DNA from 2 places in the Paraburkholderia sp. NPDC080076 genome. Region 1 is predicted to be linked to the other one. Evidence: riboswitches for the same ligand, from Rfam matches in the RefSeq annotation. Region 1 holds a riboswitch; the other holds the start of a gene.

Region 1 (4,941 bases):
GACGGTCCTGCGTGGCGTCCGCAGCCGGCTTGATCTTGAAGAGCCAGCTTTCGTACGGCGTGCTGTTGACCGAATCAGGCGTGTCGGCCACGGCGGTGTTCGCTTCGATGATTTCGCCCGAAACCGGCGCGTAGATATCGGAAGCGGCTTTCACCGATTCGATCACGGCGACGGTGTCGCCTGCCGTGACGGTCTTGCCCAGTTCCTGGACTTCGAAGAAGACGATATCGCCGAGCGCTTCCTGCGCGTGGTCGGTAATGCCGACCGTCAGCGTGCCGTCCGCTTCGGTGCGGACCCATTCGTGCGATTCGGTGTATTTCAGATCGGCCGGGATGCTCATCGGATGCTCCTATGCGGTGTGATTCGGTAGTGACTTGAAAAAAGTGGACGAACGCGCCGGTTGCTTAAACCGCGAGCACTTTGCCATTGCGCACGAACGGCAGTTTTACCACGCTTGCAGGAACGTTTTTGTCACGAATCCGAACGTGCACGGTGTCGCCTGGCTGCACGCCCTTCGGCACGCGCGCGAAGGCGATCGATTCCTGCATGGTCGGGGAAAACGTGCCGCTGGTGATTTCGCCTTCGCCCTGCGGCGTGACGACTTTCTGATGAGCACGCAGCACGCCTGCCGCCTTGCCGTTTTCCTTCAGCAGGATCAGGCCGACGAACGCGGCCTGCGAACCGTCCGCTTCCAGCTTGCCTTTGCCGACGAAGTCGCGCGGCGAGGTGAGGTCGACGGTCCAGGCGAGGCCGGCGTCGAGCGGCGAGACGTTGTCGTCCATATCCTGGCCGTACAGATTCATGCCGGCTTCGAGGCGCAGCGTGTCGCGCGCGCCGAGACCGGCCGGGCGCACGCCTTGGGTTTGCAATGCGTTCCACAGCGCTTCGACGTGATCCGCCGGCACGATGATTTCGAAGCCGTCTTCGCCGGTGTAGCCGGTGCGGGCGACGGTCAATTCGCCGAACGGCGTGTTTTCGATGCGGGCGGCGTTGAAGGGCTTCAAGGCTTCCGTGGCGGCGCGCGCGGCCGGCACGGTTTGCCAGACTTTTTCGCGGGCGTTCGGGCCTTGCACGGCGACGATCGCGTAGTCGCGGCGCGGCGTGACGGTCAGGCCGAAGCCGCCTTCGGCGTTGAGCTGGCCGAACCAGGCGATGTCTTTATCAGCGGTGCCAGCGTTCACGACCACGCGGAAGTGATCTTCGCCGAAGTAATAGACGATCAGATCGTCGATCACGCCGCCATTCGGGTTCAGCAGGCAGGAGTACAGTGCGCGGCCGGGCGTTTGCAGTTTGGCGACATTGTTCGCCAGCGCGTATTCGAAGAAGGCGCGCACGCGCTCGCCGGTGAAATCGACGACGCACATGTGCGAGACGTCGAACATGCCGGCGTCGGTGCGCACGGCGCGGTGTTCGTCGATTTGCGAGCCGTAATTGACAGGCATGTCCCAGCCGCCGAAATCGACCATGCGGGCATTGAGCGCACGGTGGGTGGCGTGGAGCGGGGTGTGTTTGAGTTCGGTCATAGGGCCTCGGGCATCTCGCGAAACAAAAAAGGCCATGCGGCGCTACGCCTCGCGGCCTTCTGGCTGCGAGCGTGGTCCTGCATGACCCCTCTGTCCTCGATACCTGAGAGATTGCGCCACCGTGATCACGTTGACGTGCCACGGTGAAACGCGCGCCCCTTCGGTGGGCAGCTTGCCAGAATCTGCTCGATAAACGATGCAGATGGCTACTGCCGCTCTCCAGAGTGCGAAAAACGAGTGCCTCGATGTTGCCTGGACGCGGGTTTTTCGACGCGGTCGGTCCTTTTGCCTGAGAGTTTGCGGGTGTGCCCCTTCGGCGGCGCGGCCTGCGATTTTCAGCGGCCAGCGCGCTCTCCCGACGCGTGCGGCGAATGTACGCGAGGGCCGGGGGCTTGTCAAATAAAGGCCCGCGAGCGGCGCGGCGGTTGACGCACCGCTCTCGCGCCTGTCAAAAAAAGCGCGGGACGTGATGCCGCGCTCGTGCCGCTTTTGGTGCCTGACCTGACGCGTGGAGCGACTATTCGCCGATGGCGTGCGCCGCGTTGTCCAGTTCCTGATTCAGCACGCGCTGTTCGTCGCTGGAGAGGCCGCCGCCATGTTGCGCGGCCATGTCGTGCGCTTCCTGACGGATCACGTCGAGGCGATGGTGCAGCGCGCCGCCTTGGGGCGGCGGGTAATAGCCCTGATTCACGCGGTTGTCGATCCGGCGGCTGAGATTGTCGATGCGGCCGTCGACCTGACGCAGGCGCTGATCCGCGATCTGTTGCGGGTTGGGACGAGGCGCCGGCTGGGGTTGAGGCGCCACCACACAGGCGGCGAGGGAACTGAGCAAGGCGCACGCGGCGAGCGCGCGGATAGTACGGGGCATGAACTCTCCGGAAGTCATTGTCGTTGTGTGGTGCTACCCGGTAGCAACGGATGACTGCCGGGCCGCGCTGACCGGCAGCGCGGCCTTATTTGTAACGTTATGTTCCTTTCGGGCTTGTCAGGGTTTGGCCCGCGCGGCGTGGGCGGCGAGTGCTGTTTTAGGTACACAAGCCATTTCGACACGCAGGCCAAACCGTCAGCGAATCCGCTCAAACGGCAGCCGGACGCCTTCTTCCGAACTGCGGGCGGCAAGCTCGATAACCGTCATTACGTCGACGGCGTCCTGTGCGCTGACCGGGAATTTCACGCCGTGCTGGATGGCGTCGGCCACCGCGATGTAGAACCCGGTGTAGTCGCCATTGCGCGTCGGCAACTCGCGCTCGACCTCCTGATCACCTTCCTGCACGCGCAGCACACCGGCGGCATTGCCGGCGCCGAAACCCTCGTCGCCCGGCCGCAGGCCCGCCTTCAACTGATCTTCCTGCGTATCGAGACCGTATTTCATATAGCTGCCGCGCGTGCCGTGGATGGTGAAGCGCGGCGCGACCAGTGCCGTCAACGCGCTGGCGTGCAGCACCACTTCGAACTCACCGTAGCCGAGCTGGATATGCACGTAGTCGGGTGCGCCGGCGTCGTCGCGATGCGTGCGCACGGTGGCCGACACGGTTTGCGGGGCGCCGAACAGGGCCAGCGTCTGGTCGATCAGATGTGGCCCGAGGTCCAGCAGCAAGCCGCCGCCGCGCGACGCTTCCTCGCGCCAACGCTGCCGCACCTCAGGCCGGAAACGGTCGAAATGCGATTCGTATTGCGTGATCCGTCCCAATTCGCCGCTCGCGAGCAGGTCGCGCACGGTCAGAAAATCGCCGTCCCAGCGACGGTTGTGAAACGGTATGAAGAGTTTGCTCCGGGCGAGCGCGATGTTGGCCAGCGTGTGGGCGTCGGCGGCGTTCAGCGTGACCGGTTTGTCGACCACCACGTGCTTGCCTGCTTCCAGCGTGCGGCGCGCCAGGTCGAAGTGCGTATCGTTCGGCGTGGCGATCACGATGCAGTCGATTTCTTCGAGCGCCAGCAGCGCGTCGAGGTCGGCCACCACCTTCGTGTGCGGATAGTCGGCGAGCGCGCGCTCGGGTTGGCTCGTGGCAATGGCCGCGACGCTCGCGCGGCCGCAGTGCTCGATCACCGGCGCATGGAAGGTCGCGCCGGCGAAACCGTAACCCATCAATCCAATCTTCAGCGATGCGGACATGCTTGTCTTCCTGCAAAATCGGCGCGCCGCTTTGCCACCGCGGCGACGGCGCGCAACACCGCAATTGTGGCATGTCCTGAAGGTGGACCGGCAGCGTCGTCGGCTCGGCGCATGTTGATTGGATATTGCTTTTATGAGGCGGGCATCTGGTGCATGCATCCGTGTTAACATCGCTCCTCTCGCGCGAACCGCAGCGGGCCGGAACACCCTCGCACCGCGCAGGGCGCCCGTTCCAGCCGCCGGGGCCGCGCAGCATGCCCCCGGGCCTTCGGCCGGCAGTCGCCACGCCGCTACGCCCTCAACCGCCGCTTTCAACCGCATCACCCATCCACAGACGATGTCCGCAGGCCTGAACCCCGCTCAAAATGAAGCGGTCCGTTATCTTGACGGTCCGTGTCTCGTGCTCGCCGGCGCAGGCAGCGGCAAGACGCGTGTGATCACGCAGAAGATCGCGCATCTGATCGAGGCCAAGGGCTTCGAGCCACGTCACATCGCCGCTGTCACGTTCACGAACAAGGCCGCATTGGAAATGCGCGAGCGCGTGGGCAAGCTGCTCGAAGGCAAGACGCTGACCACGCCCGGCAAGGAAGGCCGCAAAGTGCCCGTCAATCAGTTGACGGTCTGCACTTTCCACTCGCTCGGCGTGCAGATTCTGCGGCAGGAAGCGGAGCACGTCGGCCTGAAGCCGCAGTTCTCGATCATGGATTCGGACGACTGCTTCGGCATGATCCAGGAGCAGGTCGGCTCGACGGACAAGGGCTTTATCCGCAAGATCCAGTCGATCATCTCGCTGTGGAAGAACGGCATGATCATGCCCGAGCAGGCGATCGCGATCGCCGCGAACGAGGACGAACATCAGGCCGCGATCGTCTACCGCAATTACGTGGCGACGCTGCATGCGTATCAGGCGGTCGATTTCGACGACCTGATCCGTCTGCCCGCCGAACTCTTCGAAAAGAACGAGCAGGTGCGCGACCGCTGGCAGAACAAATTGCGCTATCTGCTGATCGACGAGTATCAGGACACCAATGCCTGCCAGTACGAACTGGTGAAACTGCTGGCCGGCAAGCGCGCGGCGTTCACGGCGGTTGGCGACGACGATCAGGCGATCTACGGCTGGCGCGGCGCGACGCTAGAGAATCTCGGCCAGCTCAGCAAGGATTTTCCGAAGCTGCATCTGATCAAGCTGGAGCAGAACTATCGCTCGACGGTGCGCATTCTGACCGCCGCGAACAACGTGATCGCAAACAATCCGAAGTTGTTCGAAAAGAAGCTGTGGTCCGAACACGGCATGGGCGACACGAT
Region 2 (4,941 bases), on a different contig from region 1:
AGGGCGTCTGGCCGACCGCATCGGCGCGCCCAAGGTGATCGTGGTGTGTCTCGCCGTGTGCGCGGCCTTGCTGGTGCCGCAGGCGTTCGTCACGAGCGGCTGGCAACTGGTGGCGCTGCGCTTTCTGATGGGTTTGGCGCTGGCCGGCCTGCTGCCGTCGATCACGAGCGTGATCCGCCACAACGTGCCCGACCGCTCGGCCGGCTACATTCTCGGTTATGCGACTTCGGCGAATTACGCGGGCCAGGTGGCGGGTCCGCTCGCGGGCGGCTTTGCCGGCGCGCATTTCGGCATGCAGGCGGTGTTCCTAATCACCAGCGCGTTGATGCTCTGCGGGGCGCTGTTCAACGGCTGGGTGTTCAGAGGCTCGGGTGCCGGGTCTGGCTGACCAGGCAACGGATAGCGCGTCTCAAGCGAATCAACGACGCGAATCGAACGCGATGCGTACCGCGAGTCCGGCGAGCACGGTGCCCATCAGCCAGCGCTGCACCAGCAGCCACACCGGACGGCCGGCAAGAAACACGGCGATCGAACCCGCCATGCTTGCGATCAGCGCATTCACCGTCACGCTGATGACGATCTGCACGCAGCCAAGCGCAATGGACTGCGCAAGCACGCTGCCGTGCCCCGGCGAAATGAATTGCGGCAGCAGCGACAGATACATCACCGCGATCTTCGGATTCGCGAGATTGGTGACGAGGCCCATGGTGAACAGCTTGCGGCGGCTGTCGTGCGGCAGATCGCGGACCTGGAACGGCGAACGGCCACCCGGCTTGACCGCCTGCCACGCCAGATACAGCAGATAGAGCGCGCCGCCGAAGCGCAACGCGTCGTACGCGTACGGCACCGTCAACAGCAGCGCCGTGATGCCGAACGCGGCGCAGAACATGTAGAACACGTAGCCGAGCGCGACACCACCGAGCGAAACGAGGCCCGCGCGCCGCCCCTGGCAGAGCGATCGCGAGATCAGATAGATCATGTTCGGCCCCGGCGTGAGCACCATGCCGAGCGAGACCAGACCGAAGGCGAGCAGCGTTGGGAAAGCGGGCACGTCATTCTCCTTTGCAAATGAAGGTTGGGCGGTGCCGCCAAATATAGCCGATGCCGGCCATTCCGGCGCGACATACGGGCCCGAAAATTCGTAGCGACGCATGCCCCGCCTTCATCTCCACTCAAGCAGTTTCAGACCGCCGCTTGCGCAGTGCATAGCAGGAAAGACTTGCGGTGAAATTTTTTGAACGGTATTGTCGAGCCGTTCTGCAATGCAAGCGCGGGAGAGATCGTCAGACGTTCGTGACGACGCCGACGGAGCAACCGCCCCGGAAACTCTCAGGCAAAAGGACCGCGCAGCAGGAACATCTGGAGAGCGGCGCACTGGACTACCCTGTGCGCCCACCGAAGGGGATTCCCCGCACACGGCTCGCATCGGGCCCGGCTGCCGCGGGGAAGAAACTCTCAGGTACATGGACAGATGGGGCATCGACGCCGGTTTCGACACGAAATCGACACCGGTGATGCTCAACTACTCTGGACCATGCCATGTCACGAATCGCCATTATCGGCGCCGGCATTACCGGCGTCACGACTGCTCACGCCCTCGCTCAGCGCGGCCACCACGTTACCGTCTTCGAGCGCCATCGCTATGCGGCGATGGAGACTTCGTTCGCCAACGGCGGCCAGTTATCCGCCAGCAATGCCGAAGTCTGGAACAGCGCGGCCACCGTCATGAAAGGCCTGCGCTGGATGCTCACGCGCGACGCCCCCTTGCTGCTCAACCCCACGCCCACCTGGCACAAGTACTCGTGGATGGGCGAATTCCTGCGCGAGATTCCACACTACCGGACGAACACGGTTGAAACCGTGCGGCTCGCGATTGCCGCGCGCGAACATCTGTTTTCGATCGCCGAGACCGAAGGCATCGACTTCGATCTGGAGCGGCGCGGCATTCTGCACATCTACAAGACCCGCAAGGAATTCGACGCCGCGAGCAAGGTGAACGAACTGCTGCGCGAAGGCGGGCTCGACCGCAATCCGGTGACGGCGAGCGAGCTGCATGGCATCGAGCCCACGCTGCACGGCGATTTTTACGGCGGCTTTTTCACACCGTCCGATTCGACCGGCGATATTCACAAGTTCACGCGCGGCCTCGCTCAGGCGTGCGTGCGGCACGGCGTCGAGTTTCATTACGACGCGCAGATCACGTCGATCGAGCAGCCCGCCGAGGGCCGCTTTACGCTGACGGTCGATCTCGAAGGCGAGTCGCAGCGGTTCGCGTTCGAGCGGATCGTCGTGTGCGCGGGCGTGAAGAGCCGCGATTTCGCGTCGATGCTGGGCGATCACGTGAACATCTACCCTGTCAAAGGCTATTCGATCACCGTCTGTCTCGAAGACGAACTCAGCCAGCAGCGCGCGCCGTGGGTGAGCCTGCTCGACGACAGCGCGAAGATCGTCACGAGCCGGCTCGGCGTGGATCGTTTTCGCGTGGCCGGCACGGCGGAGATCAACGGCTTCAACCGCGATATCCGTTCGGACCGGATCGCGCCGCTGGTGGACTGGACGCGGCGTTATTTCCCCGAGGTGTCGACCTCGCGCGTGATTCCGTGGGCGGGCTTGCGGCCGATGCTGCCGAGCATGTTGCCCAAGGTGGGCCGCGGCAAACGGCGCGGCGTGTTCTACAACACCGGGCATGGACATCTGGGCTGGACCTTGTCGGCCGCGACGGCGCAGGTGTTGGCGGGCGCGATTCAGTAGCGCTTGCTGACGCAGGGTTTTGCAGGCGGCGGTAGCGTGATGTCACCACTGCCGCCGCCGAGTGCAAAATTCGCCACTTCTGCTAGTGTTCTCCCCATACGCATCAGTGCCGCGGAGAACTCCATGCCCTACACCCGTGCAGCGAACCACAAGGCAGGCAGCGCACGCCTGAGCGACGCGCAGATCGCCGCGGAGGCGACCCGGCGTCTCGCCTGGGACGCCGCGGTCCCCGAACACGCCGTGAAAGTCCACGTCTCGCGCGGCCGCATCACGCTGCGCGGCGAACTGCAACGCGATCAGCAACGCACCGCGGCGCTCGAAGACGTGACACGCCTGTTCGGCGTAACGGGCGTGTCGGATCACACCGTCGTCAAGGCAAAGTAAAGGTCAGCCCGTCTGCGTTTGCCGCAGCAGCGTGCGGCAATGCCGCGCGATCTGCTTTTCCTCTTCGGTGTGAATCGCCCTCACCTTGCCCGCCGGATCGCTGTCTGTTAGCCCCATGAAAGCCAGCCCGTCGCACACGCGCCTGCGAATCTGTCCGCTGTGCTCGCCGATGCCGCCGGTAAACACCAGCAAATCGATTCCGCCCAGCAACGCCGCATAGCCGCCGATGGTCTTGCGCACGGCGGTCGCGAACGCATCGAGCGCGAGTGACGCATCGGCATCGCCCGCTGCTGCGCGTTTTTCCAGAGCTTGCATATCGCTTTCGCCATCCGCGTAACCGGCGAGGCCGCTCTCGCGATTCAGCAGCGTCTCCAATGCGCCGGCATCGAGCTTCTCCACACGCATCAGATACAGCAGCACGCCTGGGTCGAGATCGCCGCTGCGTGTGCCCATCGGCACGCCGCCGGTCGGCGTCAAACCCATCGACGTGTCGATCGATTGGCCGTCGCGCAACGCGCAGACGCTCGAACCGTTGCCGAGATGCGCGAACACGGCGCGCGCCGGCAAGTCCGCGCCGAGCCGCGTCACCAGCGATTCGTACGAGAGACCGTGAAAGCCGTAGCGCATCACACCGGCTTCCGCGTAGCGGCGCGGCAACGCAAGGTGTGCCGCGCGCGGCGGCAGCGTCGCGTGAAACGCGGTGTCGAAACAGGCGAAATGCGGCGCGTCGTCGAAAATCTTCTCGGCCTCGTCGATCAACGCAAGCGCAGGCGGAATATGCAGCGGCGCGAAGTGCACGGCATCATGCAATTGACGGCGCACGTCGGCGGTAATGCGCTGATGCGCGCGCAGATGGGGTCCGCCATGCACCACCCGATGCCCCACCGCCGAAGGCCGCGCATGGTGCTGCTCCGTGAGCACCTGCGCGAGTTTTTGCAACGCATCGATCTGCGATTCGAGCACGCGCTCCTGCTGCACCAGCACGCGGCCGTCGGGCGCCTTGATCCGCAAACTGCCGTCGTCGCGCCCGATGCCTTCCGCACTGCCTTCCAGCAACAGGGATTCGTCATCGCCCGCGTGCCTGAACAGCCCGAACTTCAGCGACGACGAACCGCTGTTCAACACCAGAATCGTTCGATCGTCAGCGCTGTTTTCAGTGTGCATGGTCATGCCTCGCTCAGCCTTTCCACGTCCAGTTGCGGATTTCTTCCTTATCGATGCCTTCGGAATGCGCATAAGCCAGATGTTCGATGATCTGGCCACGCAACCATTCCTTCGCATGATCGCCGACACCGCGCAGCTTCGGCACGCGGTCGATCACGTCGATCGCCAGCGAAAAGCGGTCGACCTGGTTGATGATCGCCAGTTCGAGCGGCGTGTTGATGTTGCCCTTCTCGTGATAGCCGTGCACATGCAGGTTGTCGTGATTCGTGCGGTTATAGGTCAGCTTGTGAACCAGCGACGCATACGAGTGGAAGTTGAAAATCACCGGCTTGGTCGCGGTGAACAGCGAATCGAAATCGCGGTTGGACAAACCGTGCGGATGCGCGTGCTCGGGCATCAGGCGGAACAGATCGACCACGTTGACAAAGCGGATCTTCAGGTCGGCGAACTGCTCCTTCAGAATCTGCACGGCGGCGAGCGCCTCCATGGTCGCGATGTCGCCCGCGCAGGCCATCACCACATCCGGCTCGACGCCCTGATCCGTTGACGCCCAGTCCCAGATGCCGATGCCCTTGGTGCAATGCGTGACCGCCGAGTCCATGTCGAGATACTGCAGGTGCGGCTGCTTGTCGGCGACGATCA

Evidence for each region. A riboswitch is a leader RNA that binds a small molecule or an ion and turns the genes downstream of it on or off. The one in region 1 is predicted to bind glycine.
Region 2: it holds a riboswitch for glycine, as region 1 does, so the genes downstream of both, ACQKRQ_RS06370 (D-amino acid dehydrogenase) here and gcvT (glycine cleavage system aminomethyltransferase GcvT) in region 1, are expected to answer to the same signal.

The regions. Positions count from the first base shown of each region.
Region 1 is NZ_JBNNWQ010000002.1:923,524-928,464, forward strand. It holds gene gcvH (glycine cleavage system protein GcvH) at 1-340, opposite strand, end outside; gene gcvT (glycine cleavage system aminomethyltransferase GcvT) at 405-1,523, opposite strand; glycine riboswitch at 1,604-1,756, opposite strand; glycine riboswitch at 1,791-1,891, opposite strand; gene ACQKRQ_RS11460 (hypothetical protein) at 2,041-2,391, opposite strand; gene ACQKRQ_RS11465 (oxidoreductase) at 2,587-3,636, opposite strand; gene ACQKRQ_RS11470 (UvrD-helicase domain-containing protein) at 3,974-4,941, shown strand, end outside.
Region 2 is NZ_JBNNWQ010000001.1:1,417,843-1,422,783, reverse strand. It holds gene ACQKRQ_RS06380 (MFS transporter) at 1-388, shown strand, start outside; gene ACQKRQ_RS06375 (LysE family translocator) at 419-1,051, opposite strand; glycine riboswitch at 1,262-1,355, shown strand; gene ACQKRQ_RS06370 (D-amino acid dehydrogenase) at 1,540-2,751, shown strand; gene ACQKRQ_RS06365 (BON domain-containing protein) at 2,875-3,135, shown strand; gene ACQKRQ_RS06360 (acetate/propionate family kinase) at 3,139-4,299, opposite strand; gene ACQKRQ_RS06355 (phosphoketolase family protein) at 4,313-4,941, opposite strand, start outside.